DNA from 3 places in the Halalkalibacter kiskunsagensis genome. Region 3 is predicted to be linked to each of the others. Evidence: riboswitches for the same ligand, from Rfam matches in the RefSeq annotation. Region 3 holds a riboswitch; each other region holds the start of a gene.
What was found. A riboswitch is a leader RNA that binds a small molecule or an ion and turns the genes downstream of it on or off. The one in region 3 is predicted to bind lysine.
Positions count from the first base shown of each region.

Region 1 (2,274 bases), on a different contig from region 3:
ATTACCAAAAGGGGCTGACAGTTTTGGCATAAGGTTAAACTGTAACAACCTCTCGTACTTCTCCTGCTAATTGAAAATGCTCATGAAGCATTTCCACTGCAAGAACCATGTCTACTTCTTTCACAACAACAGACACTTTTATCTCTGACGTACTCACCATTTTTACGAATACATCATTCTGTGCAAGTACTTCAAACATTTTTGCAGCGACACCAGGGTTAGAGACCATACCTGAACCAATGATTGAAACCTTAGCAAGTCCTTCCTCAAAAGAAACATCGGCAAATTGTAAATTATCTTTTGACTTTTCTAAAACTACAAGTGTCTCCTTTAAGGAGCTTTGTGTAATCGAAAATGAGATGTTTACGTGCTCATCATCATATTGATTTTGAATGATAATATCAACATTCACTTGATTTTCTGATAGCTTCGTAAATAATTTTGGTAATGTATCAATGCGGTTTGGTAAGCCCCTCACTGTCACTTTCGTCACATCATTCTCAAATGCAATACCACGTACGACCAAATTTTGTTCCATTGAAACTTCCTCCTCGATTAACGTACCACAAACTTCTTCCATACTCGATGCCACCATTAGTGGCACTTTATAATTTTTCGCAAATTCCACTGCACGCGGATGCAACACTCCCGCACCAAGGTTCGCCATCTCTAACATTTCATCGTATGAAATAGAGTGTAATTTTCTTGCTTTCTTCACATAACGTGGATCAGTGGTAAATACCCCTGTTACATCTGTATAAATATCACAGCGACTAGCTTTTAATGAAGCAGCTAGAGCGACTGCAGTTGTATCTGAGCCCCCGCGTCCGAGCGTTGTAATTTCACTATTCTCACTTATGCCTTGAAAGCCTGCTACAATAACTACTTTTCCTTTAGCAAGCTCTGCTTCTACTCGTTCATTGTTAATAGATGAAATTCTTGCATTGCCATGACTCGCTTCCGTTACCATGCCAGCTTGCCATCCCGTCAATGAAACAGCTTCAATTCCACACTCATGAAGCGCCATTGTTAATAAAGAGATCGTAACTTGCTCTCCTGTTGAAAGAAGCATATCCATTTCTCTCTTACTCGGGGTGCCGGTAATTTGATTTGCTAATGATACAAGTTCATCCGTTGATTTCCCCATTGCAGATACGACAACAATAAGTTCATGGCCCTCTTTAACAGACTGTTCCACTCTTGATGCCACATGCTTGATTCTCTCTACTGATCCTACTGATGTTCCGCCATATTTCTGTACTATCCTTGCCATTTTCCGCGTCCTCTCCTTATTCCTCACGGGGATAATGGAATGCAAAAAAGCAACAATAAGGAAAACCCCTCACTGTTGCTAGTCATACCAGTCCGGTACCACACTGCTCCCTTGTTCTCTCGTGAGATAGTTCTCCACATACCAATTGGGTGTAGGCATGTGACAGCCCTATGCTTCTTCAACATAGGTCCAGCACAAGAAAGATGAGACTGTTCTTGCACTTCGGCGAATTCCCCTTTCAACTTTCATCAACGGTTCTCATACCTCCGAAAGTGTACTCTTAGTCTTCGCTCCTCTACCAATCACTTCATTTGAAGTGTGGCATATTCAATTGATTTACATTTTAGCAAAGGATTTAAAAACACGCAAGAGAGATTTATAAACAAAAAGGGACGACCTTTCCTTTTTGTTTATAAATCGAAGCAATGTGCGGAGCCGACGTTATCTTTTAAGCCTTTTGAGCGCTTTTCTCAAAAGGCGCACGGCGTGTGGAGCCATTGCCGCAGGTTCGCACTCTTTATGATTAAAGGGACGACCTTTAAGGCCACTAAAAAAGGTTGCTTTTTACCTTTTCAGCGGCCTCCGATTTTTCCCTTTTTGTTATAACTTTTACCCTTTTTCTTTTAACGTCTCAATAATCGTCTCTGCTACTTTTTCTGGAATCGCAAGCTGTGTTAAATCTTCAACCGTCGCTTCTTTTATTTTTTTCACTGATCCAAAGTGTTTTAAAAGCTGACGTTTTCGCTTTTCTCCAACTCCAGGAATATCATCGAGCGCTGATTTGAAAAATGTCTTACTGCGAGTTTGTCGATGAAACGTAATTGCAAATCGGTGCACTTCATCTTGAATTCGTTGCAGCAAATAAAATTCATGACTGTCACGTTTAAGTGGTACGAGTACAGGCGGATCTCCCATCAACAATTGTGATGTTCGATGCTTTTCATCTTTTGCTAGTCCACAAACTGGAATTGATAAACCAAGTTCATCGGCAATCACTTCTT
Region 1 is NZ_JAXBLX010000005.1:47,608-49,881, reverse strand. Features, by position in the region: gene SLH51_RS04160 (aspartate kinase) at 35-1,273, opposite strand; lysine riboswitch at 1,393-1,579, opposite strand; gene uvrC (excinuclease ABC subunit UvrC) at 1,883-2,274, opposite strand, start outside.
Region 1: another riboswitch for lysine. It lies ahead of SLH51_RS04160 (aspartate kinase); the one in region 3 lies ahead of dapA (4-hydroxy-tetrahydrodipicolinate synthase).

Region 2 (2,274 bases), on a different contig from region 3:
TTGAGAAGGGGATTCGGCCAACTTTGATGTCTATCGCTACGACAGAGACAAGAGTGATTGCAACAAAGGCAATAAATGATGCCGTATCGAAGAAAATCGCAAGTGATCTAAACCAGGAAGATTTATTTTTTATTGAAAAAAATGCGAATGATGATATTCAATTGATTCAATTTAATACTCAAATTTACAACAAAATATTATCAGAAGCAACTAACCGTGTTCAGCGTCATTTAAAAGCAATCGAACAAGGAGAAGCTTTCGATGTGACATTTGATTCAGAAGGCAATAATGAAAGTCTGACTACTGAGGGTGGAATTATTTATAGCATTCCTCTCGGTCAGGCGACAAACAATGCCCTACTTGCCCAACTTGGACCACAAATTCCGGTTCGCTTCTCGGCAATTGGGGATGTGAAGACTGACCTTAATGCTGAAACGATAAATACAGGCATCAATAATACGACGATCTCATTTAATTTTGATGTCATTGTCGATGTAAAGATTGTTATTCCGTTTGCGACAAATACTGAAGCAGTAAAAACAACGATACCTGTTGGCTTTATCAATATCCAAGGAAAAGTTCCAGAATATTATTCAGATGGTGGAGGGGGGATGATTTTACCTGCCGAATTAAAAAAATCATCTGAAGATAATGAACTAGGTCTTCCTCCAAGTGGTGGAAATTAACATTGCCTTTCCTAATAAAACATGATAACATCCATAATTGGTAATTAAATAGAGGTGCCTCATTTTACAATGAGGTAGAGGCGCGATTGCTATCAGTATCTTTTCTGAGGATGACAACGTTGATGAGAAGAAAAAGGAGCCATCGCCGAAGTGGGAGTAGATGTCAGGCTATTTCTGCTGGAGCTGCATTGAATAAATGCAGGGCTGTCATAACTTGAAGTGATCAAGTTATGGAGGACTACCATGATTATGGGGATTCACTCGGCTAAAAGGCGATAGTGGGTTAACCATTGTCGTCTTTTTCTGTTTTGAAGCTATGTATGAGTAATATTGCTTATGCGAAGTAGGCATAGTTTATTAAAGTGAGCATGTGCTTAAGAAGTCCTCATTCTATGAAAGAACCAGTATATATTATTTAGGAGGATATTTTATATGGAATTATCTATTTTATCTTTAGTGCCTCCGATTTTAGCGCTTGTAATGGTTATTGTTACAAGACGTGTCTTAGTATCACTTGGGACAGGTGCTATTGTTGGAGCGTTGATGTTACACAATTTTAATCCGCTTACTGCGGCAGCAAATATTTATGGAATTGTTATGGGAATCATTTTTGATTACGAAGTAGAATCTGTGACATTCCAATCGGTCACTCGAGCGATTATTGACGAAGGGTTTGCGATAAATACATGGGAATTCTTTATCATTCTCTTCCTCTTGTTATTAGGGATGATGGCTGCACTCATTACTCGATCCGGCGGGAGTCGTGCGTTTGGAGAGTGGGCAATGCAACGAGTGAAAACTCGTGTTGGTGCTCAAATCTTAACGGTCGTGCTTGGGCTAATCATTTTTATTGATGACTACTTTAATAGTTTAACGGTTGGGAATGTGAGTCGCCCTTTAACAGATCGTCACCGGATTTCACGTGCGAAATTAGCTTATTTAGTTGATTCAACGGCAGCACCAATGTGTGTCATTGCGCCAATTTCAAGTTGGGGTGCGTACATTATCGCCATTATTGCGGGGGTTTTTGCAACGCATTCAGTGACCGAGTACGAAGCATTACAAGCGTTCATGTTAATGGTGCCAATGAATATTTACGCACTTGTTGCGATTGGGCTTGTGTTAGCTGTTGCATGGTTCAACCTTGATTTTGGACCGATGAAAGCTCATGAACAACGAGCGATGAAAACAGGCGAATTGTTTAATATAGGGCTAGGAGCTATTCCTGGTTCTCAAGAAGATATCCAAGCAAGTGATAAAGGCAAAGTTGGCGACTTAGTATGGCCGATTATTGCGCTCATTGTAGGCACAGTCTTTTTTATGATTACAACAGGAATTCAAGGAACGGAAGGCACCGCAACACTTTTAACCATTTTTGAAAACACGGATGTGGCAGCAGCTCTTGTATACGGTGGACTGTTTGGCTTAGCCATTGCCCTTTTAATGAATGTGTTCAAGCCGAAGTCAGGTACAGGGATTGGTCCTTCCCTTTTTGTGGGAATGAAGTCTATGCTTCCAGCTATTTATATATTATTCTTTGCTTGGACGTTGATCTCCATCATTGGTGATTTAGGTACAGGAACGTATT
Region 2 is NZ_JAXBLX010000025.1:11,494-13,767, reverse strand. Features, by position in the region: gene yunB (sporulation protein YunB) at 1-686, shown strand, start outside; lysine riboswitch at 754-935, shown strand; gene SLH51_RS14990 (Na+/H+ antiporter NhaC family protein) at 1,119-2,274, shown strand, end outside.
Region 2: another riboswitch for lysine. It lies ahead of SLH51_RS14990 (Na+/H+ antiporter NhaC family protein); the one in region 3 lies ahead of dapA (4-hydroxy-tetrahydrodipicolinate synthase).

Region 3 (2,274 bases):
AACTGAACGACGAAGTTTTCCACGGTCTTGCTCGTTTGACTCTAATCCAATAATAATCTTGTTTCCATCCGACATAACATGAGCGTCATGAATATTTTCTAGCGCTTCAATACGAGTTTCGATTTTTCTAGTGATGTCTGTAGATGCTTGTTGGTGTCGATTATTTTGTATCGTTATTTTCTTGTGTAATCGTGAATCTGAACTATGTGGATATTTATCACGTATTATCCCAGGGCGGTTGTTCAAGATCCTCGGTCCTTGCTGATTAATTCCTTCATGAGGCATACTCAAGTTACGTTTTCCTGTTGTGTACGCCCCCTCACGCATTAGCTGCGGAGCTGGATCTGTTAAGCCTTTTGGTGCATCGTCAGGAACCATCAAATCAGAGAGTGGGCCCTCTAAGTTACGAGCCTGGGCTACTCCAAAACCACTAAATCCTTCGTTCCGATTTGTATTGGCTCCCATTTCTTCTTTTTGAGGTAACGTGCAACCTGTTAAGATAAGTATTCCTATTAGCAGGTAGCCTACATATTTCATTGAAATCCCTCCTATCCCTATTGTGCGATTCTCTTCCTATTTTCAACCTGAAAAAATATAGAAATTCCTCATTTTTTCTGCAGAACTTGTCGATTCTTTTCTGTTTTTTCGCTGAATATGCCTACTTTAACAGAAGCACTTTTCAATATTTTTCTTTTAGTAATAATAAATTTCAAATAAACATCTACTTAGTTCACACATCTGAAGAAGTTCAAATTTCTTATTCTTTATAAAACATTCAAGGCGGAGTGGAAATAAATGTATGTAGCAGTAGAGAAAAAGCGATTACAATTGATGACTCTTGCCAAAAAGTACGGAATGACAGCAGAAATTACCGTTCAATGTAGTCAAGAACTGGACAAACATTTAAACTTACTGCAAGAAATTCATCATAAACCATTGCATTCGTTAAGAACATTTGGTAAGGTAAACACAAATTACGTTATATCTTACTTCATACTTTGAAGTGAGGGTAGAGGTGCAATTACCATTAGTACATTAGCGAAGGAGAATGAGCTCCATCGAAGCTAATTGAAAGGGGTACTTGCCGAAGCTAATAAAGACTCATTATTTATTAGCTGGGACTGTTCTAAATAGGGACAGTACTGTCATATAGCAAACTCGCTATATGGAGGGCTATCTCACACATTGAATTGGTTTTGCTAAAGTGGCTTAACCTAACAACAATGAGTAGAGGCCTCATTGTTGTTTTTTTGTGCCTCCCAGTAGCCCATCTAACCCCATACGTACATGGAAAATTTTATGAATCGAGGGTGAATTGGATGAATTTTGGACGAATAGTAACCGCAATGGTGACACCATTTAATCAACATGGACAACTTGATCTTGTCGCAACAAAGGATTTAGTACAACATCTAATTGCAAATGGAACCGATGCTTTAGTAGTAGCTGGTACGACAGGAGAATCACCTACTCTTTCGACACAAGAGAAACTCCTTCTTTTTAAAACTGTTGTCGAAACTGTAGATGGACAAATTCCTGTTATTGCAGGAACTGGATCAAATAATACAAATGCTTCCATTGAACTGACAAAGCAAGCGGAAGAAATTGGCGTGGATGCGATCATGCTCGTTGTACCTTATTACAATAAGCCATCTCAGGAGGGAATGTTCGCTCATTTCAGTGCCATTGCTAACGAAACCAAATTGCCAGTAATGCTTTATAACATTCCTGGTCGTAGTGCAGTCAATATGAGTGTTGAAACAACGTTACGATTAGCACAAGTTTCAAATATTGTAGCAACAAAAGAGGCAAGTGGAGATTTAGAGGCGATGGCAACAATTATCGAACATGCACCTGAGGGATTCTCTCTATATAGTGGTGACGACAGTTTAACCTTGCCTATTTTAGCAATTGGGGGGACAGGCGTAGTGTCAGTTGCTTCTCATATTGTAGGAAGTGAAATGCAACAAATGGTGCGAAATTACCAATCAGGACAAGTGACTGCTTCGGCTATGCAGCATCGTCAACTTGTTCCAGTTATGAAATCATTATTTATGGCTCCAAACCCAACAGCAGTTAAAGCGGCTCTAGAGATGAAAGGTATCAAGGTCGGTTCAGTTCGTTTGCCTCTTGTTCCATTAACTGCAGAACAACAACAAGAGCTCCAAACAGTTGTACATCCAACGATGAACTTCTTTGTAAGTTAAGAAAAGACCGCATCTGCGGTCTTTTTGCTATGAGCGGAACCACAACTTTTTAGTCGTACGACGTGCT
Region 3 is NZ_JAXBLX010000003.1:104,660-106,933, forward strand. Features, by position in the region: gene SLH51_RS02665 (YhcN/YlaJ family sporulation lipoprotein) at 1-537, opposite strand, end outside; gene SLH51_RS02670 (aspartyl-phosphate phosphatase Spo0E family protein) at 796-1,002, shown strand; lysine riboswitch at 1,003-1,184, shown strand; gene dapA (4-hydroxy-tetrahydrodipicolinate synthase) at 1,320-2,207, shown strand.